Regions from separate parts of the Janthinobacterium sp. RA13 genome, predicted to be linked through region 2. Evidence: predicted binding sites of a transcription regulator. Region 2 holds the regulator's gene; each other region holds the start of a gene.
What was found. The regulator FNR, encoded in region 2, switches genes on or off when oxygen is low (the NO sensors DNR and NnrR bind a similar motif). The targets are predictions, from matches to a motif close to TTGATNNNNATCAA.
Positions count from the first base shown of each region.

Region 1: FG13_RS01675 (bacteriohemerythrin) is a predicted target of FNR. The motif match lies at 1,944-1,957, and genes of this name have one in related genera.
Region 3: FG13_RS22640 (IPT/TIG domain-containing protein) is a predicted target of FNR. The motif match lies at 4,040-4,053, and genes of this name have one in related genera.
Region 4: ubiU (ubiquinone anaerobic biosynthesis protein UbiU) is a predicted target of FNR. The motif match lies at 2,445-2,458, and genes of this name have one in related genera.

Region 1 is NZ_JQNP01000001.1:377,705-385,422, forward strand. Features, by position in the region: gene FG13_RS01665 (TonB-dependent siderophore receptor) at 1-283, opposite strand, end outside; gene FG13_RS01670 (hypothetical protein) at 594-1,466, shown strand; gene FG13_RS01675 (bacteriohemerythrin) at 1,470-1,868, opposite strand; gene FG13_RS30340 (hypothetical protein) at 2,071-2,226, opposite strand; gene FG13_RS30600 (hypothetical protein) at 2,378-2,563, opposite strand; gene FG13_RS01685 (PepSY domain-containing protein) at 2,674-5,232, opposite strand; gene FG13_RS01690 (branched-chain amino acid aminotransferase) at 5,388-6,488, shown strand; gene FG13_RS01695 (ribonuclease T2 family protein) at 6,558-7,274, shown strand; gene FG13_RS01700 (MFS transporter) at 7,356-7,718, shown strand, end outside.
Region 2 is NZ_JQNP01000001.1:4,246,199-4,253,916, reverse strand. Features, by position in the region: gene FG13_RS18755 (response regulator) at 63-3,143, opposite strand; gene fnr (fumarate/nitrate reduction transcriptional regulator Fnr) at 3,383-4,141, shown strand; gene FG13_RS18745 (FixH family protein) at 4,145-4,669, opposite strand; gene ccoG (cytochrome c oxidase accessory protein CcoG) at 4,724-6,106, opposite strand; gene ccoP (cytochrome-c oxidase, cbb3-type subunit III) at 6,109-7,029, opposite strand; gene FG13_RS18730 (cbb3-type cytochrome oxidase subunit 3) at 7,022-7,225, opposite strand; gene ccoO (cytochrome-c oxidase, cbb3-type subunit II) at 7,227-7,718, opposite strand, start outside.
Region 3 is NZ_JQNP01000001.1:5,108,548-5,116,265, reverse strand. Features, by position in the region: gene FG13_RS22650 (LysR family transcriptional regulator) at 1-774, shown strand, start outside; gene FG13_RS22645 (tautomerase family protein) at 775-1,182, opposite strand; gene FG13_RS22640 (IPT/TIG domain-containing protein) at 1,341-3,818, opposite strand; gene metH (methionine synthase) at 4,494-7,718, shown strand, end outside.
Region 4 is NZ_JQNP01000001.1:183,569-191,286, forward strand. Features, by position in the region: gene nrdD (anaerobic ribonucleoside-triphosphate reductase) at 1-79, opposite strand, end outside; gene FG13_RS00785 (ribonucleoside triphosphate reductase) at 76-1,824, opposite strand; gene FG13_RS00790 (hypothetical protein) at 1,943-2,359, opposite strand; gene ubiU (ubiquinone anaerobic biosynthesis protein UbiU) at 2,522-3,559, shown strand; gene ubiV (ubiquinone anaerobic biosynthesis protein UbiV) at 3,569-4,465, shown strand; gene ubiT (ubiquinone anaerobic biosynthesis accessory factor UbiT) at 4,486-5,013, shown strand; gene FG13_RS00810 (heavy-metal-associated domain-containing protein) at 5,045-5,293, opposite strand; gene FG13_RS00815 (TolC family protein) at 5,696-7,048, shown strand; gene FG13_RS00820 (HlyD family secretion protein) at 7,051-7,718, shown strand, end outside.

The DNA of each region.
Region 1 (7,718 bases), 3.9 Mb from region 2:
GCGTGATGACGCTGACCGATTGCGGAGTCTCGCGCAGGGACAGGTCCATGCGCGTGGCGCTGCGCGTTTCGCCTGCCGTATACGACTGCGTGCCTTCCGTGGTGGCCATCGACTGGCCCAGCACCGTGACGGCCGGCATGGTGACGTCGGCCGCGGCGGCGTCGGCAGCCTGTGCCGGCAAGACCACGCCGGCGGCAAGGCTCAGCAGAGCGATGTGTAATAAACGGGGCAGGGGGCGCAAGGCGGGCTGGCGCGAAGAAGAGAAGACGGTGGTCGATTGCATTATTTTCCTGGAGTATTTTTAGTCGTGTGTGTTCCTATCTCGTCTGGCGAGGTGCGCAGTAGCTGGGGGGATGGCGTGACGCTGGCCCGTGGTCTGGCTTGGATAGCAGTTCCACTCGCGCCTGGCAGTGGAAAGATGAGCATGATTCCTGTCACATTTGTGAATAAGAATCATTATCAATATAGGGGATATTTGCTAAATAATCAAGCGTACGCACCAAAAGAGTGCGATTGGGGCTATGGCGCGCATCGTCCGGCCTTCTGCGATAATGCAGGCGCTGATAAAATATTTTCCTCATTGAAAGAAATGCATGCGTACATGGATCGCTTGTGCCGGATGGTTGTGTGTCGTGTCGCTGGGCCAGGCCCAGGAGCACGCGCCGCCGCCGGCTGTTCCCGCGCCGCTGCAGAGTGCCAGCGTGCCGCCCGCCGCCGCGGTCGTATCGCCACCTGTATCGCCGCCCGTGGCGCCGGCCGCATCCGCAGCATCAGCGCCAGAGGTAACGGCGAGCGCAGAGGACGCCTTGCCGTCGCAAACGGTGACGATCACGGCCAGCAGCGACGCCAAGGCGCCGCGCGTGCGCTTCACGGCGTATCGCGAAAGTTATCTGACGGCCAGGAAAGTGTGGCAAGTGTCGAGCGGCAGCGTGGTGATGGCCCTGCGCCTGATTCCTGCCAAGCTGAGCGCCACCATTGACGACGTGCGCGTGGCCTTGCAAGGCAATGGCGCGCCCGTGCCGATCAAGGTGTCCAGCGGCGGCGTGTTTGTCGTGCCGCTCAACGATGACATCGCCGCGCAGGATGGTGCTTTCCTGGTGAACAAGGGCAGGGGCGAGCTGACGGCGAATATCGTCCTCCAGCCGTCCGTGGCGCGCGATGCGTGGAACGTCACGCGCGTGGGGCAAGTCTTGCAGGACGCCCGGCGCGCCGTGCGGGCCATCACGCCGTGGTACAAGCGGCCGTTCGCCAGCGACGTGCAATCGCTGGCCTTTTGCGCAGCCGAGCGGGGCAGCGCCTTGCAGTTGATGGATGGCGAGCAATTGATTGCCACCTTGCCCATGAACGAGGCGGCCGTCAACGATATCAACCAGCCCGTGTTTTGCAAGATTTTCGACGGCGAAGACAAATACCCGGGACACTACCGCGTCGTCATGCCCGAGCAAGCCACGGTGCTGCTGCTGTAGCGGCTAGTTCGGCTGGCGCTGCACCAGTTCCAGCGCCGCCGCCAGGGCCAGGTCCATGGTGGCCTGGTGGAAGATCAGCCATTGCGGCAAGAGCGACAGCGCATGGCGGCCCTGTTCCAGGTCTCCTTCATCGACGGCGGCCCAGGCATGGTGCAAGCCGCTGAGCACGCGCGCATGCTGTTCCCGGTGGTTGGCCAGCGAGGGAAAGGCGATTTCTTCCATCAAATCCTCTTCCTCACGGAAATCGCGTTCGACGGCCGCAATCAGCTCGCGAAACGCCACGCTGAAATGCTGGTCGCCCAGTTGTTGCAGGCGCGCGAGCTCCTGAAACAGCGCCTCATGCGCCTCGTCGATGACGGGAACCCCCAGCGCCATCTCATCCTTCCAATGCGATTTACCCATGCCGATGCTCCAGGTTAAGTCCGTCGCGGTGCGAAGCGGACTGTTCCAGTGTGGACGCGGCGAAGAGGGAAATCCATGATCTGGATCAAAAGTATGGTGAAGAGGAGGAGGATTGAGGCACTGAGAAATGAAGGAAAACGGGGAACAAATCCCCATCCGCAATAAAGCGTTTTTAAATAAGGTAAGCTGCTACCTAGCGCGTTTAATGCTTCGGCCAGCGAGCCCAGAGGGCTTGTGCGTCTACATTCGGCACCTGCATCTGCTGCCCGGCGGACGTCTGCATCGCATCCCTCAGCACGAGGGGCGCGAGCAGCAAGGCCGACAGGGCAAGGCAGGCCAGCACTTTGAGCGTCAACATGGTCGTCTCCCGGTGTCCCGGCGGCGGCGCGGGGATGCGGCGCCTGCCGGTCACTTCCTTATGCACTACCATGCTTGCAGTTTAGTTCATCTGGTCGTAACTTCAACTTATTGCTGTGGTGCACCGCACCAGTTCGCCTGTTGCTACAGGCTTATTTGGCCTTGCGGCTGCGCCGTGGCTTGCTTGTTGGCGGTAGAAAAGAATCGAACCACACTTGCGTCAGTTGCCGCGTATTTTTCGCCGCTTCGCGCTTGACGGCGGCCGTCGCATGGCCGCGCGCCGTGTTGGCGATGCGGTTGGCCGCGCTCAGGTACATGCTCATCCAGGGATTTTTCATGGCTAGCCTCGCAGACGGTGGGGGGAATGTCTTCACTCTATCCCGATGGCTGGCGCCGACAGTGCGCCTGCCCACATAGCCGGGCGGCGCGGGCGGCAGCCTGATCTAAGTCAATACACGTCGCGGCGGTAGCGTCCGGCCGCCAGCAGGGCGTCGAGTCCCTCCTGGCCCAGCAATTCTTGCAGTACAGCATCGATTCCTGTGGCCATGCCTTGCAGGCTGCCGCACACGTAGACGATGGCGCCTTGCGCCAGCCACTCTCGCAGTTCATTCGCGCTGGCGCGCAGGCGGTCCTGCACGTATTGTCGTTCACCATCGCGCGAAAAGACCTTGTCCAGACGTGCCAGATGGCCAGTGTCCAGCCAGCCTTGCAACTCTGCGCCGCAGACGCTGTCAAAAGCTTGCTGGCGCTCGCCAAAAAGCAGCCAGTTGCGGGCCAGGCCCGCCCGCTGGCGCGCGCGCAGGTGCGCACGCAGGCCGGCCAGGCCGGAACCGTTGCCGATATAAATGCAGGGCACGTCGACCAGGGCCGGCGCGAAGGCGGGATTGGCTTGCAGGCGCAGGCGGATGGGGCTGCCTAGCGGGGCGAAGCGGGTGAGCCAGCCGGAAGCGAGGCCATGGCCCTGGTTTTCCTCGCCCGCATGGCGCTCCTGGCGCACCAGTAATTGCACTTCGCCGTCGGATGGCAGCGAAGCGAGCGAATAGCTGCGCGGCGCGTGATGGGCACTGTCGGGGTGGCTACCGTCGCCATCGCTGCCGTCCGCGTTGCAGGGAATGATTTCCGCCAGCGCGCCCGCTTCCCAGATGGCGTCGGCCGGGCCCGTCAAGGTGATTTCATGCAATTCTCCACCTTGGCTGCCCGGGTTGAGCAGCACGCGGCGCGCCAGGCGCCAATCGGCATACGACGCTTCTTCCTGCACGCCGATGGCGTCGATGGCGCTGCCGCTGCAGCGGGCCAGCGCTGTGGACCAGCCGGCCAAGGCGGCGGGGTCGTGCTTGTCCACTTCGATCAAGGGGAACAGGGAAGTGGCGCCCAGCGCCTGCAATTGTTGCGCCAGCGCATGGCCAAAGCCGCAGAAGGCGCTGTAATGGCGGTCGCCCAGGGCCAGCATGCCGAATCCCAGGCCGGCCAGCGGCATGCCCGAGGTTTGCTGCAGCAGGCGCGCAAAGCGGCGCGTGCCGTCCGGCGCCTCGCCTTCGCCAAAGGTGCTGGCGACGATCAGAGCTCGTTGGTACTGGCGCAATTGTGCGGGATCAAACCGGTCCAGCGATTGCACGTCGACGGCGACCCCGGCCTGCTGCAGGGCGCGCGCGCTTTCCAGGGCCAGGCGTTCGGCCTGGCCAGATTGGCTGGCGTAGGCGACGAGGGTGGGCAAACCGCTATCCGTGCCAGGCGTCTTGCCCTGAGCACCGGCGCCCAGCATGGCGCGCTGCGCCTGCACAGCCCGCTTAGCCTTGCGGCGGCCCAGATACAGCATCCAGCCCGTGATGGCGAACAGGGGCAGACCCAGGCTGGCCACGGTGACGATGATGCGGCCCGGCAAGCCAAAATACGTGCCCATGTGCAGCGGATAAATGATGTTGACGAGGCGCGATCCCAGCGCCTGTTGGCTGTACGGTTCGCTTTCCGTGAGCGTGCCGTCGGCCGGTGCAATGCTCATGCGGCTGCGCGCCCGTTCGTGCGGCGCATCGCTGGCCAGCCACGTGAATTGCACGGCTTCGCCGGCGCGCGTGGGCAGGCGCACGCTGGCCAGGGTCCAGCCGGCGGCGTGCAGCTGGAAGCTGGTCCAGGCCAGGCTGATGTCGACGGCGGGCGCCTTGCCGCCGCCTTTTTTCGCGGGCGCCTGTGCCATCCTTGGCGGCTTGCCGGCCCAGGCGTCGATATTGTCGCGCACCACGTCGTAGCTCCAGTAAATGCCCGTCAGGGTCAGCGCCACGTAGACGACCAGGCACCAGGTGCCGGCCACGGCATGCAGATTCCACAAAAAGGAACGGCCTTTCAGGGCCGGATCGAAGGTCAGCCAGGTGCGCCAGTCCAGCGGACGGCGCGGCCAGCGCAGATACAGGCCGGACAGGGCTAACCCCAGCAGGCACAGGGCCAGCGCGCCCGCCACCTGGCGGCCCGGATCGCGCGGCAGCAGCAGCCAGCGGTGCAAGGACTCCGTCCACTCGAAAAATTCCGCGCCCGCCAGCGCCGGCTGGGTCGCGCCCGTGTACGGATGCAGGTAGATGGACTCGCCGCGCCGCTGGCCATTCTTCGGTGCGAAGAACAGCCGTGGCGCCGCGCCCGCTTCTGCATACATGGTGATCGAGGCTACGCGCTGGCCGTGTTCGGCGGCAGCAATGTTGCTCAGCTGGGCTGGCGTCAGCGGGGTGCGCGTTTCCACGGCGACGTGGCGCACGCCGGGATTCATGAGGTCCAGCAATTCATCCTTGAAGGCCAGGGTGGCGCCGCTCAGGCCGATAATTACCAGCACCGTGCCGGCCGTGATGCCGATAAACCAGTGCAATTGAAACCACACCTGTTTCCAGCTCCAGTGCCGGCGTTGCTGTTGCGGTGCGGCAAGCTGGCGAGTCTGCGGCGCATCGTCGGCGCTGGCGCGTAACTGGGGAGGGAGGAGGTGGTCATGGCGGCTTTCGATAGCGCCGCCATGCAGTGCGTCAGGCATGGCGGGAAGAAGGAAGGCTGACATTTTAACGCAAACGAGAATCATTCGCAAATGATGGCGCCCTGTTTTCGCGTGGCGGGGGCCATCCCCGTTTGCCTGATCGGGCGTCATAGGCGCTACAATAGGGATACTGTTCACTAGTTCCCATTGCCGCCATGACCACTTCCACACAGAATCTCGTCGTCACCCCATCCGCCCACCCCCTGTCCGACGCCGAGCGCGCCGCACGCATGGTCAACCCGGCGTTTGGCCGCATCTTTACCGACCACATGGTGGTGATTCCTTACCGCGACGGCAAGTGGCAGCAGGGTGAACTGAAGGCTTACGGCCCGTTGATGCTGGACCCGTCCGCCTCGTCCTTGCACTACGGCCAGGCCATCTTCGAAGGCTACAAGGCGTTTGCCCAGCCGGACGGCAGCATCAAGACTTTCCGTCCGGAACAAAATGCCGAGCGCTTCAACCGCAGCGCCGCGCGCCTGGCCATGCCGGCCATTCCTGTCGAGCTGTTCCTGGAAGCGGGCGACGCGCTGATTGCGCAAGACCGCAACTGGGTGCCGAAGAACACGGGCGAGAGCCTGTACATGCGCCCGCTGATGATCGCCACCGACCCGTACTTGGGCGTGCGTCCATCGGAAGAATACCTGTTCGTGCTGTTCGCCTCGCCAGCCGGCGCCTACTTCCCGAAAGGCGTGAAACCCGTCACCGTGTGGATCAGCGAAGACTTCGTGCGCGCCGCGCCGGGCGGTACCGGTGAAGCCAAGTGCGCAGGTAACTACGCGGCCAGCCTGATGGCCCAGTCGCAAGCGCAGGAAAAGGGCTGCGACCAGGTCGTGTGGCTGGACGCCGTGCACCGCGAATTCATCGAAGAGATGGGCGGCATGAATTTGTTCTTCGTGTATAAAGATGGCGAGAAGATCACCGTCGTGACGCCGGAATTGACGGGCACCTTGCTGCCAGGCATCACCCGCCGCAGCCTGCTGGAAATGGCGAAAGACCTCGGCTATGCCACGGAAGAGCGTAAGTTGTCCGTCCAGCAATGGCGCGACGACATCGCCTCGGGCCACATGACCGAAGTGTTCGCCTGCGGCACGGCCGCCGTCATCACGCCTGTGGGCGTGGCCAAGGCCAATGGCTTTGAAATGACCATCAACAACAATGAAAACGGCGCCGTCACCCTGGCCCTGCGCGAAGCGTTGCTGGGTCTGCAACATGGCACGGCTGCAGACACCCACGGCTGGATGCACAAGGTCTGCTGATCAGCATGCTTGATTGATACCGCGCCGGCACTCAGTTGCCGGCGTTTTATATTCTGAAAGGGAAACCTGATGCAATTTCGAACTGTACTGCCCGCGCTGGCCGCCGTTTTCCTCAGTCTGTCCGCTGGCGCCGTCCATGCGGCCGACGCCAGTTGCGCCATTCCCCGCAACGTCAGTTACTACGATTACGACGTCAAGCCGTCGGACGAGAAAAACACGTGCTACAAGCAAAGCACGAACGTGCCCACCGATTACTTCATGCTGGCGCTGTCGTGGTCGCCGGGCTTTTGCGACAGCCAGCGCCGCCGTGGCGCCGTGTCGAAAAAGGCTGCCTTCCAGTGCGCCGAGAGCAACCAGTTCGGCTGGATCGTGCATGGGCTGTGGGCGCAGTCGAATAACCCTGCCACGTGCGAAGACATTTCCGTGACGCCACCGCGCAAGACGGACATGCACCCGCGCTATTGCAAGGGCAATTTGCCGAAACTGGCGCCGTCCGACATCCTGCCCTATATGTGCATGCAACCGGGCGAGGCCTTGCTGCAGGGCGAATGGGAAAAGCATGGCGCCTGCGATTTCGATACGGCCAAGCAGTATTTCGAGAAGGAACGGGAGCTGTTCCAGGCCTTGAAGTTGCCGGACTCCACCATGCCGAAAAACGAGCTGTTCCAGTGGATGAAGCAGCACAACCCGCAATTGAAGGGCCGCTGGCTCGGCTATGAAAAGCACTCGGGCGAGTTGCGCATCTGTTATTCGAAAGATTTTAAAGTGATCGACTGCCAGAAGTGATGGCGCTTGCCTGCCCGGCAGAGTCCGCCCATCCATGCTAGTGTATTGCCCGGATCAGCAAGATGAACAGGTAGTGTATTTATGCAGCAGACTAGGCAGCGGCGCACGCAAGCCGTCATGGTAGGCGAGGACGGCTTGCCGCCCGGCGCCCGTTTATGGGCCATGCTGGCGCTGGCCATCGGCGTGGGCATGGCCTCGCTCGATACGGCGATCGCCAACACGGCCTTGCCGGCCATTGCCAGCGAACTGCACACGACGCCGGCCGCCTCCGTCTGGATCGTCAACGTCTATCAACTGGCCATGGTGGCGACCCTGCTGCCGTTTTCCGCCCTCGGCGAAATCGCCGGCTACCGGCGCGTGTTTATCTCCGGTATGCTGTTGTTTACCGTGGCGTCGCTCGCCTGCGCATTGGCCTGGTCCCTGCCGTCGCTGGTGGTGGCAAGG
Region 2 (7,718 bases):
CATGATCCGCCAACAATGTTGTCGGATTACGCGGCGTGCCGCCGCTAATCCGACCTACCTTTTTAATCTTTCAGCCGCGACAACCAATCCCCCGCCGCCGCCAGCGCCAGTTCCAGCTCCTGCGCCGTGTGCGCCAGCAGCGCCGGCACCTCATCAAGGCGGCCCGCATCGATGGCTTCCTCGGTGGCGAACGCGGCGCGGATCAGGCGTTTCGTGCCCAGGGTGCCGACGGAGCCGCGCACGCTGTGCAGGATGCGCGCCACGTCGCTGTGGCGGCCAGCCTGCAACGCCGTTTCGGCGTCGCGCACGGGCGTCATGCCCTTGTTCAGCGCGTCTTCGACCATGCGCCGCAGCACGCCGCGCCCCTTCGCGTCGCGCCCCATCACGCGCATCAGCGGCGCCATGGAAAACACTTCCTCATCGGCGACGCGTGCCGGCTCGGCCGTTTGCACTTGCGGGCGCTTGGGCAGGTGGCGCAGGATGACTTCCATCATCTCTTCCACCACGACGGGCTTGGCGATGAAATCGCTGATGCCGGCCGTCATGCAGCGCTCGCGCTCGGACGCCAGCACGCCGGCCGTCATGGCGATCACGGGCAGGCCCAAGCGCAGTTCCGTGCGGATGATGTGGGTGGCGCTGAAACCGTCCATGACGGGCATCTGCATGTCCATCAGCACGATGTCGTAGCGCAGCGCTTCCGTGCGCAGCCGTTCCACGGCTTGCAAGCCGTCGCCCACCACGTCCAGGGTGGCGCCCATGTGTTCGAGGATGCCGCGCGCCACGGCCTGGTTCAAATGATTGTCTTCCACCAGCAGGAAATGCACGCCAGCCAATTCCGTGCCCAGCGGCTGGTGCAAGATGCGCTGTTCGCCGCCGTCGTCCTTGGCGATCAGCGCCTGGTGCAGGGCATCGAACAGGCTCGATCCCGTGATCGGCTTCATCAGCACGACGTCGGCCTCGGCCGCGCTGGAGATTTCCTCCAGGTGGTTGCGGGCGAAGGCGTTGACCATCACCACGATGGGCTGGCGCTGGCCGCTGGCCGCCTGGCGTATGGCCTTGGCCGTGGCCAGACCGTCCATGACGGGCATGTGCCAGTCGGCCAGCACCACGTCGTACGGTTGCTGCTGCGCCAGCCGTTCGCGGTACAGTTCGATGGCGGCAAAGCCGGAGTCCACTTCGTCGGCCAGCCAGCCCCACGCCTCGATCAGCTTGACGATCAGTTCGCGCGTGGTGCGGTTGTCGTCGGCCACCAGCAGGCGCAGCTGTCCCAGAGCCGGCGTGCGCCGCGTTTCCGCCGGTTGCGCCAGCATCTCGAAGGGCACGCTGAACCAGAAGCGGCTGCCCTTGCCTTCGCTGCTGGCGACGGCGATATCGCCGCCCATCATGTGGATCAGCTGCTTGCTGATGGCCAGGCCCAGGCCCGTGCCGCCGAAGCGCCGCGTGATGCTCTGGTCACCCTGCGAAAACGCGGCGAACAGCTGCTGTTGCTGCAGTTCCGTCATGCCGATGCCCGTGTCGCGCACTTCGAAGCGCAGCCAGGCGCGGCCGCTCTCGCTCTTGCTCTCGGCCAGGCTGACGGCCACCACCACTTCGCCGCTCTCGGTAAACTTGATGGCGTTGCCGGCCAGATTGACGAGAATTTGCTGCAGGCGCTGGGCGTCGCCCACGAGGCGCCGCGGCACGTCGGGTTCGACGGCGATGGCCAGTTCCAGCTCCTTTTCGCCCGCATTCATCGTCATCGTCGTGGCCAGGGTATTCATGACTTCGTCGAGGTCGAATTCGACGGGCGACAATTCCATGCGGCGCGCCTCGATCTTCGAATAGTCGAGCACGTCGTTGAGGATGCCCAGCAGCGACTGGCCCGCCACTCTGACCATGGTCAGATACTTGCGCTGTTCCGTGTCGAGTCTGGTATTGCCCAGCAAATACACCATGCCCAGCACGGCATTGAGGGGCGTGCGGATTTCATGGCTCATGTTGGCCACGAAATCGCTCTTCGCGCGGTTGGCCGCCTCGGCCCGGTCGCGTTCCTGCTCCAGCTCCGCCGCGCGCGCTTCGAGTTCCTGCTGCAGGCGGTCGCGTTCGCTCATCAGACCGTTGAACGCTTCCGTCAGTTCGCCGATCTCGTCGCGCTGCTGCACCGGCACGGGGGTAAAACGGCTGCCGCTGTTGCGCAGGGCCAGCAGGGTGTCGCGCAGGCGCACCAGCGGCGACAGCAGGCGCACGGTGACCCAGCCCAGAACAAAGGCGGCCAGCAGCGAGGCGAGGATGCTCCACAGCACCAGCCGGTACAGCACGCCATCGAACGGTTCGAAGGCATCGTCGACGGGCAGCGAGCTGGCCAGCAGCCAGTTCACCGATTTCAGGCGCTTGAAACTGTTGACGGCCGTGATGCCGCGGCTGTTGGTGCTGACCATGCTGCCTTCGCCATCTTCCTTCAGCAGCTGGGTCGTCGTCAGATTGGCGTTCGGCTGGCGCGGCTGCAGCAAGCGGCTGGTATCGGGGTGCAGCACGTAGCGCGGCACGGCGCCGCGCGTGAGGATGAAGTAATAGCCGCTCTTGCCGACCTTTTCCGAGCGCAAACGCCCCAGCAGGTTGTCCTTGTACAGGCGCAGCACGCCGATCACCACGCCGGCCACCTGGCCATCGGCGGTGAGCACGGGCGCCACCATCTGCACGATGGGCATGCCGCTCGATTTACCGAGCATCGGCTCGGTGATCATGGGCTGGCGCGTGCGCAGGACGGTCTGGAAATACTCGCGCTCGGCAACATTGATGCCGGCGCGCCCCGGCACTTCCGGCATGTCGGCCACGACGGCGCCTTGCGCGTCGAGCACCAGCACGTCGTCGAACAGCACCAGCATCGAGCGGCGCGAATAGTATTCGCGCAATTGGGCGGGCCGGGCGATCAGTTCCGGCGGCTGCTGCCGGGCCGTCAGGGTGACGATCTGCAGCAGCATGCCCAGCTTGTCGTCGAGCTCGGCAGCGGTGCGGCTGATCAGGGATGACTGCTGGCTCAGCAGTACTTTAGTGAAATCGTCGCGCATGTGCTGCACCTGGATCATGGTGACCAGCGCGATCATGGCGATCGAGGTCAGGCTGGTGGCCAGCGCGACTTTTGCTTTGATGCCGAGAGGCTTCATGATTTCCTTTTCAGTACCGGGCGGCACAGGCGGCAGATAATGCTGTCAGGAATTTTCCTATCAATACCCCAGCTTGGCAAGCGGCGCCGCGCAAATTGCCCTCCCCGCATGGGCTTTTGACGATGTTGCCATATAATTAAAGTCGGAACGTCGTTTATTCAGCGAAATTGCCGTGAAATTGGCACACGGCAACCCTGTATGCAGTAAACTTGTTGTTGCATTTTCTAAAAGGTACCGACATGACTGAAGCGCTACTCACTCCAACCTTGCCTACAGTGAACGTGGAAGCGTTGCGTGCGCGATGCTCGACCTGCAGCATGCATCAATTGTGCCTGCCGATGGGCCTCGATATGGGCGACATGGACAGGCTGGACCAGATCATCGGCCGCCGCCGCAAAATCGTGCGCGGCGCCTCGCTGTTCCGCATCGGCGACTCGTTCCAGAACCTGTACGCGATCCGCCTGGGGCACTTCAAGACGTACCAGATCAATCCGGGCGGCGAAGAGCAGGTGACGGGTTTCCAGATGGCCGGCGAACTGCTGGGCATGGACGCCATCAGCGCCGACCGCCACCACTGTAATGCGGTGGCGCTGGAAGACAGCGAAGTGTGTGAAATCCCGTTTTCCAGCCTGGAACAATTGCTGGGCAATATGCCGACCCTGCTGCGCCATTTCCACCGCATGATGAGCCAGGAAATCACGCGCGAGCAAAGCGTCATGCTGTTGCTGGGCAATATGCAGGCGACGCAGCGTTTTGCCGCCTTTATCGTCAACCTGGCGTCGCGCTACGAAGCGCGCGGCTATTCGAGCAGCAAATTCCAGCTGCGCATGTCGCGCGAGGAAATCGGCAACTACCTGGGCCTGACCATCGAAAGCGTCAGCCGTTTATTGTCGAAATTCAAGAAGGAAGGCTGGCTGCGCGTCTCGAACCGAGAAATTGAAATCTTGCAGCCGGCAAAACTGAAGGCCATCACGGCCGGTACCGACGTCTGCAAATAAGGCTTACAGTTCCTCGTCGGCGTGCAGCGCGATGCTGCGTTGCAGCGGCCAGGTCCAGATGCCGGACAGGCGCCACTCGCGCTTGTCGTTTTCCACCAGCACTTGCCAGCGGCTGCGCTCGAGCATCGGCAGCGCCACCGAGAAATTGCCGGCCGCATCGGGCCGCACCAGCAGCTTGATGTCCTTTTCCGGCAGCGTCGCATGCGCCAGGTGCAGCTGCAGCGGACCCTGGTAAGCTTTGCCGAAGCTGTGCACGGAACCACTGAGGCGCGCTGACGCCACGTCGTAGGACAAACTGGTAGCCATCGCCAGGTCGCTGGCGATCGTGTCGCGCTTCAAATCCTGGTTGATCGCCTTGCCCTGCTTGTAATAGTCGCCCACCACCAGCGCATCGGGTTGCGTAAACGCGATATAGCCCATGAAGCTGCCGACGACCACGGACAGGCCGGGACCGATCATCAGCAGCCATGGCCAGCGATGCTTGTACCAGGGATCGGCGGGGGCTTGCAGTTTCAGACTGTCGGACATGGTGATTCTCCTGTGTAAACGGCCAGTCCCCATGCGGGGACCGGCCTTCCTGCTTTAACGCGGCACGATGAATACCGCGCTTTCACGCACATGCAGCGAGGGGTTGTCCAGCGATTGCAATTCGATCGCAATCTTGTTCGACCCCTTCTCGCCGACGCCGTGCGGCACGCGCAGGCGGATCGGCCAGCCCAGCGTTTCCGTCGGCTGCAAGGTCACTTCTTCGCGCGTCAGCAAGGTCAGGCCCGGCAAGCCGGAAGCGCTGATCTTGAAATGCTGGCTTTGCTCGGACGTGTTCATGATCTGCAGGCGGTAGACGTTTTCGATCATGCCGTCTTCCACTTCGCGTCCCATCGAACCGCGGTCGCGGATCACATCCATTTTCAGGGGTGTGCGCAGGGCCAGCGAGGTACATACGGCGATGATGATCAGGGCCAGGATGGAAGTGTAGATCAGGACGCGCGGGCGCATGGCGCGCTGGCGTATCTGCTTCGAATTGAAGTTGTTTTCCATCGCATGGTCGGTGCTGTAGCGTATCAGGCCACGCGGCCGCTCGACCTTGTCCATCACGCTGTTGCAGGCATCGACGCAGGCGGCGCAGCCGATGCATTCATACTGCAGGCCGTTGCGGATATCGATACCGGTCGGACACACCTGCACGCACAGGGTGCAATCGATGCAGTCGCCCAGCTTGTCGTTGTTGCCGGCCTTCTTGCTCATGGCGCCGCGTGGTTCGCCGCGCTTGGCATCGTAGGTGATGATCAGGGTGTCCTGGTCGAACATGGCGCTCTGGAAGCGCGCGTAGGGGCACATGTATTTGCACACCTGCTCGCGCAGCCAGCCCGCGTTGCCGTAGGTTGCCAGGCTGTAGAACAAGACCCAGAACCATTCCCAGGGACCGAAGTTCAGGGTGGTCACCGACTGCGCCAGTTCCTTGATCGGCGTGAAGTAGCCGACAAAGGTAAAGCCCGTCCACAGGGCGATGGCGCCCCATGCCAGGTGCTTGGCCGTCTTCTTGAACGCCTTGCGCACGGAGGGGCCCTGCTTGTCGAGGGCCATGCGCGCGCTGCGCGTACCCTCGATGCGGCGTTCGACCCACAGGAAAATTTCCGTGTATACCGTTTGCGGGCAAGAGAACCCGCACCACACCCTCCCGGCAATGGCCGTGACGAGGAACAACAAATACGCACAGATGATCAGCAGGGCCGCCAGATAGATGAAATCCTGGGGCCACAGCACGACGCCGAAAATGTAGAACTTGCGCGTGGTCAAATCGAACAGCAGGGCTTGCCTGCCATTCCAGGTCAACCACGGCAAGCCGTAGAACGCGAGCTGGGTAAGCCATACGCATACCCATCGCCAGGTAGCGTAGCGTCCTTTGGCCTCGCGAGGGTAGATTTGCTCGCGGGCCGCATACATCTTGATGACTTGAGGTTCCATTTTTACTTGGCGGGTGCCTGCGGATTCGACAGACTCCAGACATACGCCGACAGCACGTGTACCTTGGATTCGCCGAGGAAATCGCTGAAGGCAGGCATGGTGTTGCTGCGTCCCTTGCGTACGGTTTCCATGATGGTATCGGCGCTGCCGCCGTACAGCCAGGTCTTGTCCGTCAGGTTCGGCGCGCCGAGCATCTGGTTACCCTTGGCATCGGCGCCATGGCAGGCCATGCAGGCGCCAAACTTGGCCTTGCCCAGCACCGACTTGACGGGATCCGAGGTCGAACCGGACAGGCTCAGCACATAATGGGCCACGTTTTCGACATCCTTTTCGGAGCCCAGGGCGGCGCCCATCGGTGGCATCTGCCCATTGCGGCCGTGCAGGATGGTGGTCTTGATGATGTCGGGTTCGCCGCCATACAGCCAGTCCTTGTCCGTCAGGTTGGGGAAGCCCTTGTTGCCGCGCGCATCCGAGCCGTGGCATTGCGCGCAGTAGGTCAGGAACAGACGCTGGCCGATGGCTTGCGCCTGCGGATCGGCGGCCACCGTCTTCAAGTCCTGGCTCAGGTACTTGTTGAACAGGGGACCGTAGTCGGCTTCCGCCTTCTTCAGCTCTTCCTCGTACTGGCCCGTCGATTTCCAGCCCAGGCTGCCGGCATAGTTGCCCAGGCCTGGATACAGGAACAGGTAGGCCAGCGCGAAGACGATGGTGATGTAGAACAACCACATCCACCAGCGCGGCATCGGCGTATTAAGTTCCTTCAAGTCCTCGTCCCAGACGTGGCCCGTGGTGCCGTCGGCAGGGGCGCCCTCGACCACTTTGATTTTCGACTGCGAGTACAGCAGCACGCCGCAGCCGATGATGCCCAGCAGGGACAGCACGACGATGTAGATATTCCAGAAGCCATTGGTAAAGTCAGCCATGGTGATGCTCCTTCGCCAGATTCATCTCGGCCTCGGCCGGATAGTCGAGCGCGTCATCGGCGAACGGCAGGCGTGCCGCCGCGTCGAAGTCGCTGTTGCTGCGGCTGAACGTCCACCACAGGATGCCCACGAACGTCGTAAAGGAAACCACCGTCATGACGCTGCTGGCGCTGTCAAACAGGTTTTCGATTGCCATGCTAATTCCTTGTTTTGATTAATGTACCGAGGCCTTGCAGATAGGCGACCAGGGCGTCTTCTTCCGTCTTGTCCTGCAGCTGCGCGGGGCCGGCGGCGATCTCTTCATCGCTGTACGGCTGGCCCAGGCGTTTCAGGGCGCGCATCTTCGGCATGATTTCGTCAGGCACCAGCTTGGTCTTCGCCAGCCAGGGGTAGGACGGCATGTTCGACTCGGGCACCACGTCGCGCGGGTTGTTCAAGTGCGTGCGGTGCCATTCGTCGCTGTAGCGCGCGCCTACGCGGGCCAGGTCGGGCCCCGTGCGCTTGGAACCCCACTGGAACGGATGGTCGTAGACGAATTCGCCAGCGACCGAATAGTGGCCATAGCGTTCCGTTTCCGCGCGCAGCGGACGCACCATCTGCGAGTGGCAGTTGTAGCAGCCTTCGCGCACGTAAATGTCGCGGCCCGCCAGGCGCAGCGGCGAATACGGCTTCAGGCCGGCGACCGGCTC
Region 3 (7,718 bases), 860 kb from region 2:
CTGGGCGCACAGTTGCTCAACCGCACCACGCGCCGCTTCGCCCTGACGGCGGCCGGCCAGGAATACTATCTGGCCAGCCGCGACATCCTCGACGCCCTCGACGCGGCCGACCGCGCCGTCGCCATGCACCAGGCGCAACCGTCCGGCAGCCTGCGCATCAATGCGCCGATGGCTTTCGGCACTCTGGAACTGGCCGCCTGGCTGCCCGATTTTTCCCGCCTATACCCGCACATCCACATCGACCTGGTCTGCAATGACCGCATCGTCGACCTGATCGACGATGGCTTCGACGTGGCGCTGCGCCTGGCGCGCGGCTTGCCCGATTCCACCCTGGTGGCGCGCCAGCTGGCCAGCAGCCGCACGGTGGCCGTCGCCGCGCCGGCCTACCTGGCGCGCCATGGCCATCCGGCTACGCCGCAAGACCTGGTCCAGCACAATTGCCTGATGTACACCTCCGGCGACAAGCCGGCGGAGTGGTCGTTCACGGATAACGACGGCGCCGCGCACAAGGTGGCCGTGCGCGGCAGCCTGCAAGCCAATACCAGTGTTGCCCTGCGCGAAGCGGCCGTGGGCGGCATGGGAATTGCCGGCGCGGCCGCCTTCATCGTGCGCGACGCGCTGCGCAGCGGCCAGCTGGTGGAAGTGCTACCCGGCTACACCTTGCACCCACGCACCCTGTACGCGCTGTATCCGCACAGCCGCCAGCTGTCGCCCAAGGTCAGGGCCTTCATCGATTTTGCCGTGCAACACTATCAAGATCGCCGCTGGGATTGATCACGGCTGCTGCAGCGCCTTGCGCACGGCGCGGAACTGCTGCGTCAAGCCGCCGTAGCCCCAGGCCGCCTGGCGCGCGTCATGCACGTGGATGTAGCTGACGTCATGCAAGACGCCGAGATACTCCTCCATGGCGGCGAACACGGCGGCGATATACGCGGCCTTTTCGGCGGCCGTATTCGTTTCATCGCTGATCAGGATATCGAGGAAAAAACTGGCCTTGCCTTGCGCTTGCAAGGATGGCCCGCCGACAAACCAGTGCGGCGCGTCAAGATGGCTGATCGCCACCGACGTCAGTTCGGGCGCCTTGTGCAGCAGCTGCGCCGTCAATTGGCTCAGGGTGGCGGCGATGGCGGCCGACTGGCGCGCATCGGGCGCGGTGGACAAACGCAGGTTCAGGATGGGCATGGGATGCTCCGCAAGTGGATGAAGCCCCATTCTAGGCAGGCGGGATGAGAAATGGCAGCCTGCGCCCGGCACAGGATCTGTGCGGTTTGCGCACGAATGCTGCGCACATAAAAAAAGGGCTTGCCGCGGCAAGCCCTTGTTGCATCCGGCCCGCTGGCTTAGCGGCGCTGCACCTTCATCAGGCGTGCGCCCACGGACGACGACAGGCTGACCTCGAAACGGCCGCCGGCCGGCAAGGCGCTCACGTCGACGCTGGCTTTGCCACCCGTCAAGTCAGTGGCGACCACCGTCTTGCGGCCATCGGCGGCCACGTGCAGCACGGCGGCATACGGTTCCGACTGGGCATTCCAGACCAGCGCCAGCTTGCCGCCGCTTTGTGTCGCATCGAACGTGGCATCGTTGGCGGCGACCTTGCTGCGGCGCGCCGGGCGCTCCAGCTTGGCTAAAGCCTTGCCGTTTTGCAGCACTTGCACGTCGCTGATATCGCCCGGGTTGGCGAAGCTGACGCGGAAATGGCTCATGGCGTTACCGCCATGGTCGGCCACGGAGACGGCATCGAAGGGCAAGTCGATAGTCTGCCCCGACGCCGTCAGCACGCGCAAGGTATAAGCATGGCCGCTGCCACTGGCAGCGACGCCGATGCGCACCGACGAAGCAACGGCGGGACGCAGACCCACGCCCGATGGCGTGATGCGGCCGGAAATCGTCAGATAGCCATTCTCGGCCACGGACATGCTGGCGGCCAGCACATTGCTGCCCGTAATCTGCGTGCTGCGTTTTTCCAGGAATTGCTGCACCCGCGCATAGCTGTAGTCGGAGAACCAGGCGCCGCTGCAATAGCTCATCACGTCCTTCATCGGCGTGTTGCCATAGACTGCCTTGCTCAGCTGGCCGATGCTGCCCGCGTAGTTGCTGTTGTACAGCGCTTGCGGACCCAGATCGCCATTGGCATACGGGTAGTCGGGAGCCGCATTGGCTGGACCGCCGCAGGCTACGTGCTGCAGCGAGTGGTTGTGGCCCAGCTCATGCACGAGCGTGGTCAGCCATAGAGGCCATTGATTGCCGAAGGGGTCGACCGCTGCGATGCGGTTGGAACGGGCATCGAGGCCGATGGCCGACGTGAAGTCGCTGCCGCTGCTGCGCTGGTTGATGTAGGCCAGGCCGGCGGCGTTGTTGACGGACATCTTCGGCACGAAACCATAATAATAGGCGCCGCTGTCTTCCAGCGCGCGCTGGTTTTCCAGCTTGCCCAAGGCATCGCTCCACCAGCTGTCGGCCGTGCTGCTGCCTGGCATGCTCAGCGCAGTGCGCGTGGTGATGCTGATATTTTCCGTCGCATACGGATACACGCGCAGCAACGCGGCACGGATTACCTCGGCGTCAGGCAGTTGCGCCACGCCATCATCGGTGCTCAAGGGCACGAGCACCAGACGAATTTTGGCCAGGCTGGCCACCGCAGGCGCCGCTTCCTGGCTCACTTGCACGCCATCATTGCCGACGGCCGTCACGCGCACGCGCACGCCGGGCAAGATCCAGCCGGAAGGCAGGACGGCACTGAAGTTGCCATTGAAACTGTCATCGTTCTTCGTCACCGGCAAGAGCGCCGGCCCCGTCATCGCGATGCTGCCCAGATTGCTGCCATTGGCGGCCGTCGCATTCAAGGTGACAGCCGGGCTGGTCTGGCCCATTTGCGCGCCCAGCACGGACACGCGCACGGCGGCCGGCTTGCCGCGCGTCAGGCGCAAGGCCGTATTGCTGGCGTTCAAATTCAGTACTTGCGCGAAATCAATACTGCCCAAGGTAAAGGCCGACACCGTGCCCGCATTCACGGCGATGCGCGACGCGGCCGACAACATCACGTTGCCCGTTGCCGAGGCTGGCGCGGACAACAGCAGCTGGCTGGCGCTGGCGCTGACGATGACGGCAGGCGTATTGCCCACCGAAGCCGAGCTGACCTGATCGAGATTGCTGCCCTGCAGCGTCACCGACAAGGTCGTGCCGTTGACAACCGACGAGATCGACGTCACCGCCACGCTGGCCAGGACCGTGTACGCGTCGCCGCTGGCGACATCGTTGTAGGGACCGCGCACCGTCAGTGCGCCAGTCGCGGCGCCCGCAGGCACTACCACCGTCACGCTGCTGGCCGTCTGGCTTTGCGGCGTTGCCGCCGCGCCATTGCCAAACTGTACCGCCGTCACGGCGCCCATGCCGGCGCCCGTGATCGTCACGCTGGAACCGACACCGCCCGTCGCCGGTGCGACGCTGCCCACGCTCAATGGCAGGTACACAGTGACGTTATAGCTGGTGGCCGCCGTGCCGCTGGCGCTGACCAGGCTCAAGGCGCCCGTGACGGGCACGCCCGGCATGGCCAGAGTCACGCTGGTGTCGCTGCTGGCACTGGCGGCAACGTTCACGCCACCCACCTGGAAAGCCGTCACACGGCTCAGATTCGTGCCCGTCACCACCAGGCTGCCACCGATGGCGACATTCGCCGCCGAGACGGCCGTCACGGCGGGAATCAGGACGGGCGTACCCGAGGTGGTCGCCACCACCGTGTCGCCACCACCACCGCCCCCGCCGCCGCAGGCGGACAGGCCCAGCATGACAAACAATGCTACAAGCAAATGGTTTTTCATGGCTGGCAACCATGTTGATGCAGCGCGATGCCGGGGAGGACACGAGATAAATGTGACATATTGGTGACTTTTGGTGAGAATTTAATTTCGAAGAACCAATATTATGGGTTAATTCGATTCCTAAAGACAACTATTAATGCTTTTGATTCAATTGGTTTTGATAATAATTAAAATATCTTCTTGGCAAATTTTATTTTGAGCATTATTGGCTTCACTCTGTATTGACTTAAATCGAAATTACTTTCCTTTGCAGCTATTGCTATTCGGTTCATTAAAAATATGCGGATATGGCGCAAATAATGTGGAAATTTTTCCACAGCCTATAGAGCAGTATCTCCCTGCCAACTTTGGCGGAAAAATTAACGTTTTGAGTAAGATTTTCAGGAATGTAATTTTCAGAAGCTGGCGTGGCGGAGGGCGATGTGTTGCAATGTGTTGCAACCAGGCCTGCCGTGGGGTGAACAGCCGCTTTTGCTTAAAACCAAAGCAGCCTGATGCCGTATAATTTTAGACCCGGTGAAATCAGGCGATTGCCACCTTCTGCCTGCCCTACCCGGCCGGCACTCTCCGTCAGCTGATCCTGCTGGCCGCATCCGCCTCGTACCTGTCTTGTCGCCGCGCCGCCGCCCGTTTGCCTATTGAAAGCATGAAATGAACGATACCGTGATCCCCGCCATGTCCCCGACCGAAGCCACCTTGCGCGCCATTCTTGCGCGACGGATCATGATTCTCGACGGCGCGATGGGCACGATCATCCAGCAATACAAGCTCGACGAAGAAGCGTACCGTGGCGGCCCCGCTGGCCGCTTCATCGATTTCACCGCGCCGGCCGACAGTGGCGCGCGCGAACTGTTCGTCAAGGGCAATAATGAATTGCTGACCCTGACGCAGCCGCACATCATCCAGGAAATCCACGAGCGCTACCTGGCGGCCGGCGCCGACCTGATCGAAACGAATACCTTCGGCGCCACGACGATCGCGCAAGACGACTACCACATGGCCCACCTGGCCTATGAAATGAACGTGCAGGCGGCAAAACTGGCGCGTGCCGCCTGCGACAAATATTCCACGCCGGACAAGCCGCGCTTCGTCGCCGGCGCCCTCGGGCCCACGCCGAAGACGGCGTCGATCTCGCCCGACGTCAACGACCCGGCCGCGCGCAACGTCAGTTTCGACCAGCTGGTGGCCGCCTACCTGCAGCAGACGCAGGGCCTGGTGGAAGGCGGCGCCGACGTGCTGCTGGTGGAAACCATTTTCGATACCCTCAACTGCAAGGCGGCCCTGTTCGCCATCGACCTGTTCTACGAGCAAAACCCGACCGTCGTGCGCCTGCCCTTGATGATTTCCGGCACCGTCACGGATGCGTCGGGACGCATCCTGTCGGGCCAGACCGTGCCTGCCTTCTGGAATTCCGTGCGCCACGCGAAACCGCTGACCATCGGCCTGAACTGCGCGCTGGGCGCCGCCCTGATGCGTCCGTACGCGGAAGAGCTGGCCAAGATCGCCGACACTTTCGTCTGCATCTACCCGAACGCGGGCTTGCCCAACCCCATGAGCGACACGGGCTTTGACGAGTTGCCAGCCGACACGTCCGCCCTGCTGCGCGAATTTGCCGACGCGGGCTTTTTGAACATGGCGGGCGGCTGCTGCGGCACCACGCCCGAACACATCGCCGCCATCGGGCAATTGCTGTCGAAAAACACGCCGCGCACCGTGCCGGCGCCATCGCACGACTTGCGCCTGGCGGGCCTGGAACCGTTCGTCGTCAATGACGAGTCGCTGTTCGTCAACGTGGGCGAGCGCACCAACGTCACGGGTTCGAAAGCGTTCGCGCGCATGATTCTCAACGAGCAATACGACGAAGCCCTGTCCGTGGCGCGCCAGCAAGTGGAAAACGGCGCGCAAGTGATCGACATCAACATGGATGAAGCGATGCTCGATTCGCTGGCCGCCATGACGCGCTTTTTGAACCTGATCGCCTCGGAACCCGATATTTCGCGCGTGCCCATCATGGTCGACTCGTCGAAATGGTCGGTCATCGAAGCGGGCCTGAAATGCGTGCAGGGCAAGGCCATCGTCAACTCGATTTCCATGAAGGAAGGCGAAGAGGAATTCCTGCGCCAGGCGAAACTGTGCCGCCGCTACGGCGCGGCCGTCATCGTCATGGCCTTCGATGAGAAGGGCCAGGCCGATACCTTCGAGCGCAAGATCGAGATTTGCGCGCGCGCGTATCACCTGCTGATCGACGCGCTGGACTTCCCGCCGGAAGACATCATTTTCGACCCGAACATCTTTGCCGTCGCCACCGGCATCGAAGAGCACAACAACTACGCCGTCGACTTCATCAATGCCACGCGCTGGATCAAGGAAAACTTGCCGTACGCGAAGATCTCGGGCGGCGTGTCGAACGTGTCCTTCAGTTTCCGCGGCAACGATCCCGCCCGCGAAGCCATCCACACGGTCTTCCTGTATCACGCCATCAAGGCCGGCATGACCATGGGCATCGTCAACGCCGGCATGGTGGGCGTGTACGACAACCTGGACCCGGAATTGCGCGAGCGCGTGGAAGACGTGGTGCTGAACCGCCGCGAAGACTCGACCGAACGCATGATCGAGTTTGCCGGCACCCTGAAGGCGGGCGGCAAGGCCGAGGCGCAAACCCTGGCCTGGCGCGAAGGCACCGTGCAGGCGCGCCTGTCGCACGCGCTGGTGCATGGCATCACGCAATTCATCGTGGAAGACACGGAAGAAGCGCGCCAGGAGCTGCTGCACAATGGCGGGCGCCCGATCCACGTGATCGAGGGGCCGTTGATGGCGGGCATGGACGTGGTCGGCGACCTGTTTGGGCAGGGCAAGATGTTCCTGCCGCAAGTGGTGAAATCGGCGCGCGTGATGAAACAGGCCGTGGCCCACTTGATTCCGTTCATCGAGGAAGAAAAGCTGCTGGAAGAAAAGCGCACGGGCATCGTCGCCAAGCCGAAAGGCAAGATCATCATGGCGACCGTGAAAGGCGACGTGCATGACATCGGCAAGAACATCGTCACGGTAGTCTTGCAATGCAATAACTTCGAAGTGGTGAACATGGGCGTGATGGTGCCGTGCTCGGAAATCCTCGCGCGCGCCAAGGTGGAAAACGCGGACATCATTGGTCTGTCCGGCCTGATCACGCCGTCCCTGGAAGAAATGGCGTATGTCGCCAAGGAAATGCAGCGCGACGAACACTTCCGCATGCTCAAGATTCCCCTGCTGATCGGCGGCGCCACCACCAGCCGCGCCCACACGGCCGTGAAAATCGCGCACAACTATGAAGGCCCCGTCATCTACGTGCCGGACGCCTCGCGTTCCGTGTCCGTGGCGCAGTCGCTGTTGACACCCGAGCAGCGCGACAAGTACGTGGAAGACATCGAGCTCGACTACGCGCGCATCCGCGAACAGCACGCCAACAAGAAGGCGCTGCCCATCCTGCCGCTGGCGCAAGCGCGTGCCAACAAGATGGTCGTGCCTTTCGACGGCGCCTGCACGCCCGTGAAACCAAAGTTCATCGGCCGCCGCCTGTTTAAAAATGTCGACCTGGCCACCCTGGCCAACTATATCGACTGGGGTCCGTTCTTCCAGACCTGGGACCTGGCCGGCCCCTTCCCCGCCATTTTGACGGATGAAGTGGTGGGCGACGCGGCCACCAAGGTGTACGCGGAAGGCCAGGCCTTGCTGAAAAAGCTCATCGACGGACGCTGGCTGACGGCCAATGGCGTCGTGTCCTTGCTGCCAGCGAACAGCGTCAATGACGACGATATCGAGGTGTACACGGACGATACGCGCAGTACCGTGGCGTTCACCTACTACGGCATGCGCCAGCAGGGCGTCAAACCCGTGGTCGACGGCGTGCAGCGTCCAAACCAG
Region 4 (7,718 bases), 4.1 Mb from region 2:
CGCGCGTCCAGATTTCGCAGCGCTGGCGTTCGGTGTCGAGCAGGGTGATGGCGGGAGTGAAGTCGGGACGTGCGTTCATGGCGTTTCCTTGAGTGGGTGAGCGAGATCGGATTGCTTGCGGGCGATCAGTTCCGCGTCGCAGGTGGGACAGAATTCATGTTTGCCGGCCAGGTAGCCGTGGCGCGGGCAGATGGAAAACGTGGGCGTGACGGTGATGTAGGGCAGCGAAAAGCGGCTCAGTGCGCGTTTGACCAGCTCGCGGCAGGCGTTCGCATCCGACAGCGCTTCCGTCATGTACAGGTGCAGCACCGTGCCGCCTGTGTACTTGCGCTGCAGCGCATCCTGCAATTCCAGCGCCTCGAACGGATCGTCCGTGTGGCCGACGGGCAGCTGCGACGAATTCGTGTAATACGGATTGTCGCTTGTTCCCGCCTGCAGGATGGCCGGATAGCGCTTGCGGTCTTCGCGGGCGAAGCGGTAGGTCGTGCCTTCGGCCGGCGTCGCTTCCAGGTTGTACATATGGCCCGTCTCTTCCTGGAATTGCACCATGCGGGCGCGCACGTGGTCGAGCAGACGTATCGCCAGCGCATGGCCCTCGGCGGACGTGATGTCGTAAGCGTCGCCGCTGAAATTGCGGATCATCTCGTTGATGCCGTTTACGCCCAGGGTGGAAAAGTGATTGCGCAAGGTGCCCAGGTAGCGCTTCGTGTACGGGAACAGGCCTTGCTGCATCAGTTCCTCGATGGTGCGGCGCTTGATTTCCAGGCTGGTCTTGCCCAGTTCCAGCAGGCGGTCCAGGTCGGCCAGCAACGCAGGCTCGTCGCCGCGCCACAGGTGGCCCAGGCGCGCGCAGTTGATGGTCACCACGCCCAGGGAGCCGGTCTGCTCGGCGGAACCGAACAGGCCATTGCCCCTTTTGAGCAGTTCGCGCAAGTCCAGCTGCAAGCGGCAGCACATGGAGCGGATCATGTTCGGCTTGAGTTCCGAATTGATGAAGTTCTGGAAGTAGGGCAGGCCGTAGCGGGCCGTCATCTCGAACAGGCGTTCCGCGTTTTCGCTATGCCAGTCGAAATCCTCGGTGATGTTGTAGGTGGGGATGGGGAAGGTGAAGACCCGGCCCTTGGCGTCGCCCGCCATCATGATCTCGATGTAGGCGCGGTTGATCATGTCCATCTCGGCCTGCAGCTCGCCATAGCTGAAGTCCATCTCCTGGCCGGCGATGACGGGAATCTGCTCGCGCAGGTCGTCCGGGCAGACCCAGTCGAACGTGAGGTTGGTGAACGGCGTCTGCGTGCCCCAGCGCGATGGCACGTTGAGGTTGAAGATCAGCTCCTGCATGTACTGGCGCACGTCTTCGTAGCGCAGGCTGTCCTTGCGGATGTAGGGCGCCATGTAAGTGTCGAAGGAGCTGAACGCCTGCGCGCCAGCCCACTCGTTTTGCAAGGTGCCGAGGAAATTGACGATCTGGCCGATGGCGCTCGACATGTGCTTCGGCGGGCCGGACTCGATCTTGCCCGGCACGCCATTCAAGCCTTCGTGCAGCAGGGTGCGCAGCGACCAGCCGGCGCAATAGCCGGCCAGCATGTCGAGGTCGTGGATGTGCAGCGCCGCTTCGCGGTGCGCCGCGCCCACTTCCGGCGGATACACCTGGTCCAGCCAGTAGTTGGCGATGACCTTGCCCGACACATTGAGTATCAGGCCGCCCAGCGAGTAGCCCTGGTTGGCGTTGGCGTTGACACGCCAGTCGCGCCGGTCCAGGTATTCATTGATGGACGCGGCGACATCGACCTGGCCGCGTGTGGGGGAAACTGCATTTGTCGTCATGAAACCTCCAATAAACACAACATACGGTGTTTTTATGGAGATTAATCACTAAATATAGTGGCGTCAAAGGGTGCGTGCAGTTGCGTGACGAATCCTTGATGCAGGTGAAAAAACCACCTCAGCCGGTTTTGTTCCAGCGCGTTTCGCGCAGGATCAGCCAGCTCGCGCAAAAGAATGCGACGCCGCAGGCGGCGATGCTGGCGACGGAGGCGGGCAGCACGTGTGCCCAGATTTCCAGCGGCGAGTAGGTACTCCAGCCGGCCACGCGTGCGTCGAACGTCACGTAATTCGCCAGCAGCCAGTAGACGGCCAGCAGGCCCGTGCAGATGGCGGCCTGGCGCAGCAGCGGCAGTTGGCGGCGCGCGAACACGGCCAGCAGGAACAGCAGCAGCACGCCCGGATACGCGCCCAGCACTTCGGGCGACAGCACGGAGATGGTGTTTGCGTCATAGCCATCGGCCGGGCCGGCCCACTGCACTTGCAGCGCGGTGAGGAACAAGGTAAGCAGGAAAATCAGCAGCGGTTTGCGGGTCATGGCGGTCAATCGACGAGGGTGAAAAGTGGGGCATTTTACAGCCAGGTCAAGCAAGTTGAACGCGCGCCAGCCATGCATGCATTCCTTCACCTGCGTCAAGGACTGGGCGGCATGGGCGGGGCTATAGTCTGCACCCTGAGCCGATACAGGACTGTGAATATCATGATGCTTGATTCAACCACCGCCACCCGCGTGGCCGGACCGCTGGAACTGGTCTGCCCCGCCGGCAGCCTGCCTGCCCTGAAAGCGGCCATCGACAATGGCGCCGACACCGTCTACCTGGGTTTTCGCGACGCCACCAATGCGCGCAATTTCGCCGGCCTCAATTTCGACGAGAAGGCCATCGCCGAGGGCGTGCGCTACGCCCATCAATATGGACGCAAGGTGCTGCTGGCGCTGAATACCTATCCGCAGCCGCACAACTGGGCCGTGTGGCGCAGCGCCATCGACCGCGCCGCGCAGGCCGGCATCGACGCCATGATCGTGGCCGATCCGGGCCTGATGGCGTATGCGGCCCAGCACCACCCGCAGCTGCGTTTGCACCTGTCCGTGCAGGGCTCGGCCACCAACTACGAAGCCATCAATTTCTATCACGAGCACTTCGGCATCGCCCGCGCCGTGCTGCCGCGCGTGCTGTCGATGGCGCAGGTGGAACAGTTGATCAGCAAGACGGAAGTCGAGATCGAGGTCTTCGGCTTCGGCAGCCTGTGCGTGATGGTCGAAGGGCGCTGCGCGCTGTCGTCGTATGCGACGGGCGAGGCGCCGAACACGCACGGCGTGTGCTCGCCGGCGAAATCCGTGCGCTGGCTGGAAACGCCGAACGGCCTGGAATCGCGCCTGAACGGCGTGCTGATCGACCGCTATGCACCGGGCGAAAACGCCAGCTATCCGACCCTGTGCAAGGGACGTTTCGAAGTCAATGACGAAGAGTATTACGCGATCGAGGAGCCGGCCAGTCTGAACACGCTGGCGCTGCTGCCGCAGCTGATCGCCATGGGCGTGCGCGCCGTGAAAATCGAAGGACGCCAGCGCAGCCCCGCCTACGTGGCGCAGGTGACGCGCGTGTGGCGCGAAGCGATCGACGCCTGCCGCGAAGGCAATGCGCGCTACGCCGTCAAGCCGGGCTGGATGGCGGCCATGGACAAGCTGGCCGAGGGCCAGCAGCACACCCTCGGCGCTTACCATAGATCTTGGAAATAAAGGATGAACATGCTGAAGCTTTCTTTGGGCCCCTTGCTGTACTACTGGCCGCGCGCCACCGTCTTCGAGTTTTACCAGCAGATCGCCGGCACGGCCGTCGATATCGTGTATCTGGGCGAAACCGTCTGCTCGCGCCGGCATGAAGTGCGCCTGGCCGACTGGCTCGATATCGCTGACATGCTGGCCGCCGCCGGCAAGGAAGTGGTGCTGTCGACGCAGGCGCTGATCGAGGCGGGTGCGGAACTGGCGACCCTGCGCCGCATCACGGGCAATGGCCGCTACGGCGTCGAGGCAAACGACATGGGCGCCGTGCACTGCATGGAAAAGGGCACATCCTTCGTCGCCGGCCCCCATCTGAACCTGTTCAATGGCCCCAGCCTGCAGTTGCTGGCGCGCCTCGGCGCGCGGCGCTGGGTGATGCCGCTGGAAATGGGGCAGACGGCGCTGGCCGAGATGCAGCGCCAGAAACCGGAAGGGCTGGAGACGGAAGTGTTCGCCTACGGCCGCATGCCGCTGGCGTTTTCCGCGCGCTGCTTCACGGCGCGCAACCGCAACCTGCCGAAGGACGATTGCGGCTACAGCTGTCTGGAAGAGCCGGATGGTCTGCTGCTGCGTACGCGCGACGAAGTGCCGTTCCTCGTGTTGAACGGCACGCAGACGCAGTCGGCGCTCGTCTACAACCTGGTGCGCGAACTCGACGCCATGCGCGACATGGGCGTGGCGGTGGCGCGCATCAGCCCGCAGGCCATGCACACGGAACAGGTGATCGCCATCTTCGACCGCGCCCGCCGCGGCCAGGTCAGCGGCATCGGCGCCCAGGCCCAGCTGGCGGCCTGCCAGCCGGCCGGCGCCTGTGACGGCTACTGGCACGGCCAGCCCGGCATGGAACAGCACGCCGCCCATTGAACGCATTGAAAGGAAGCACCATGCAAGATCAACTGGAAAGATTGCCCGTCCCGGCCAAGCCACCCATGAGCAAGCCCGCCGTGTCGTACCGTCTGCCCGAACCGCTGGCCGAATTGCTGTCCAAGCTGCCGCCGTATCCCGCCTCCTGGCTGTTCGTACAAGGCCTGAACCGCCTGCTGGCGCCGCAATTGCCCGACGACGTGCGGCGCAGCCTGGAAGGGCGCAGCCTGCGTTTGCGGCTGCTGGACGCGGGCATCGCCTTCGATTTCGAGTGGCAGGGCACGGTGTTCGTGGCCGAGCGCTATGTCGATGTACCGGACCTGTGCATCGCCGCCAGCGTGCATGATCTGATGCTGCTGGCGCGGCGCCAGGAAGATCCCGACACCCTGTTCTTCAGCCGCCGCCTGAGCCTGGAAGGGGACACGGAACTGGGTCTGCTGTTCAAGAATACGCTCGACGCCATCGAGTTGCCGCCGTTCGACCTGCAGGCGCTGGGACCGCGCCGCGTGCTGGCGCATCTGCGCGACCGGGGCGCGCGGGAAGGCTGAGCGGGAAGATGGCGGCGCGCAGTGACGGTACTCAATGGCGGCAGTGGCCGCAGGCGCCGCTGCAGGACGGCAGTTGTTCTTCGTTGGAGGCCTCGCCCATGAAGCCGGCGTCATTGACGGCGGCCAGCAGGCGCTCCTGCGTGGCCAGCCGTTCGTCGAATTGCACCGTGGCGCCGTGGCGCGCCAGCGAGACGCACACGGTGGCCACGCCCGTGACGGCTTCGAGCGCGCCCGTCAGCCTGTCGGCGCAGCCTTCGTGATCCATTCCAATAATATTCAAGCGCGCTGTCCGCATGGGTTCCTCTTGTTTTTCAAATAAAAAAACAGCGTAGGCGAGGGGCGCGCATGCCGTCCAGAGCAGCACGCAAGATTTATTTTGTATTTGCGCTTTTATTGATCTACATTAATTCCAGACTCTCCTGTCCAGCCTGAGATTGATGTTTTTTTATGCACATCTTCCTTTTCCACTTAACATGGGCGCCCCGCAAGAGGCGCCCGTTTTCATGTGCCAACTCCAGTAACCAATAGTGCAGGCTGGAATGGACATCCATGGATATAATTGCTATTGTGAAAGTATAAACATGGCAACCCCGTGCTTTCCCCTCATTCATTGACTGGACGCTACATGGGCAGATTGCAAGGACACTTATCATTATTGCTGGCGAGCGCGCTCGGCGCGGCCATGCCCGCCCAAGCGGATCCACTGACATTTAACGAAGCGCTGCAGCAAGCGGCCAAGGCTTCGGGCGCCGTGCAGGGCGCCGCGCTCGACGTGCGGGCAAAAACACTGAAGGCCGAGGCCTTGTCGAATATCGATGGTCCTTCCGTGGACTTGACGGCGTTTCGCGGCCGGTTGTCGACGGATTTGAGTATCGATACGAGCGGCCTGGCCGGCGTGGTGGGCGGCATCGAATCCGCGCTGCCGGCGATTCCCGGCTTGCCCACGCCGCACATTCCCAATTCCCTGAACCGCGAAGTGGTGACGGATTTGACGTCGTTCGGCTTGCTGGGCATGTGGCCCATCTACACGGGCGGGCGCCTGGACGCCGTCAAGGGACTCGCATCGAGCCTGACTCTGGCCGCGCAAGCGGAGCGTACGGAAGCGGAAGAGCAGCTGGCCACCCTGGTGGCGCAGCGCTACTTCCAGTTGCTGCTGGCCAAAAGAGTGGTGGCCGTGCGGGCCGAAGTGACGGCCGGCGTGACGCAGCACCAGCGTGACGCTGCCAGGCTGGAAAAGGGCGGCCTGATTTCGCGCGCGGAACGCCTGCGCGCCGATGTGGCCCTCGACAGCGCCCGCAGCGACGAAGCGCAGGCCCGCAGCGACGAGGAAATCGCCCAGGTGGCGCTTGATCGCTTGCTTGCCGTCAGCACGCAAGTGCTGCCCAGCACGCCGCTGTTCGTCAACAGCTTGCCGGTCGGTACTTTGCAATCGTTCATCAGCACGGGCATGCGCGAAAACGCGAACTGGAAAAAGATCGACAGCAAGCGCGTACAGGCCGAGCAAGCCTTGAAGCTGCACGGCAAGGAATACGCGCCCACCGTCTTTGCCATCGGTAACTACAACTTAAATCGCGGCAATGAAAAGCTCGTGCGCTCGAACTGGGCCATCGGCCTGGTCGTGTCCGTGCCGCTCGTGCACCGCATCAATACGGGCAAGATGATCGCCGCCGCCAAGCTGGACCAGGAGCGGGTGGAAGTGGTGGCGCGCCAGGCCGAGCGCGACATTCCCACCCTGATCGAAAAGAACTGGCGCGCGCTGGAAAACGCCCGCATCCAGTACCTGTCCACGGCGTCGTCGGTGGAGCTGGCGCGCGAAAATATCCGCTTGCAAACGGTGGCTTTCCAGCAAGGACAAGTGACGTCGCTGGAAGTGGTCGACGCGCGCCTGAACCTGGCCAAGGTCGAGACCCAGCGGGCGCAGACTGCCTATAACTATGTGATGGGCCTGGCGCAATTGCTGGAAGCGACGGGCGAGACGCAGCGCCTGGGCAGCCTGGCCGCCGCGGCCGATATCCAATTACCTGTGGACAAATAATAATGAGTACCTCCAAAAAACCCTTGGCCATAGTCGCCGCCGTGATCGTGCTGGCCTTCGTCGGCTGGGGCCTGTACCAGGCGTTCCAGCCGCAGCGCCTGCCTTTGCAGGGGCAGATGGATGCGCAGGAAGTCAATGTCTCGTCGAAAGTGCCGGGCCGGGTAGGCGAGCTGTACGTAAAGCTGGGCCAGACGGTGCCGAAAGGTGAGCTGCTGTTCCAGTTGACGAGTCCGGAAGTGGATGCGAAGATCGCGCAGGCGACGGCCGCCACGCAAGCGGCCGAGGCCGTGGCGCAAAAGGCGCAAGCGGGAGCGCGTCCGGAAGAAGTCGCCGCCGCCAAAGCCAACTGGGAGCGGGCGCAAACGGGCGCCACCATCGCCAAAACCACGTACACCCGCGTCAACAATATGTACGAACAAGGCGTGATCGCCCAGCAGAAACGCGACGAGGCGCAAGCGCAATGGCGCGCCGCCGACCAGCTGGCGCAGGCGGCCCGCGCGCAATATGACATGGCGCAAAAGGGCGCTCGTCCGGAAGACAAGACGGCCGCCGCCGCCCAGGCGCGCCAGGTGGGGGCCGTGCTGACGGAAGCGCAGATCGCTCTGGCCGAAACGAAGATCGCCGCGCCCGTGGCGGGCCAGGTCAGCAAGATCCAGATACAGCCCGGTGA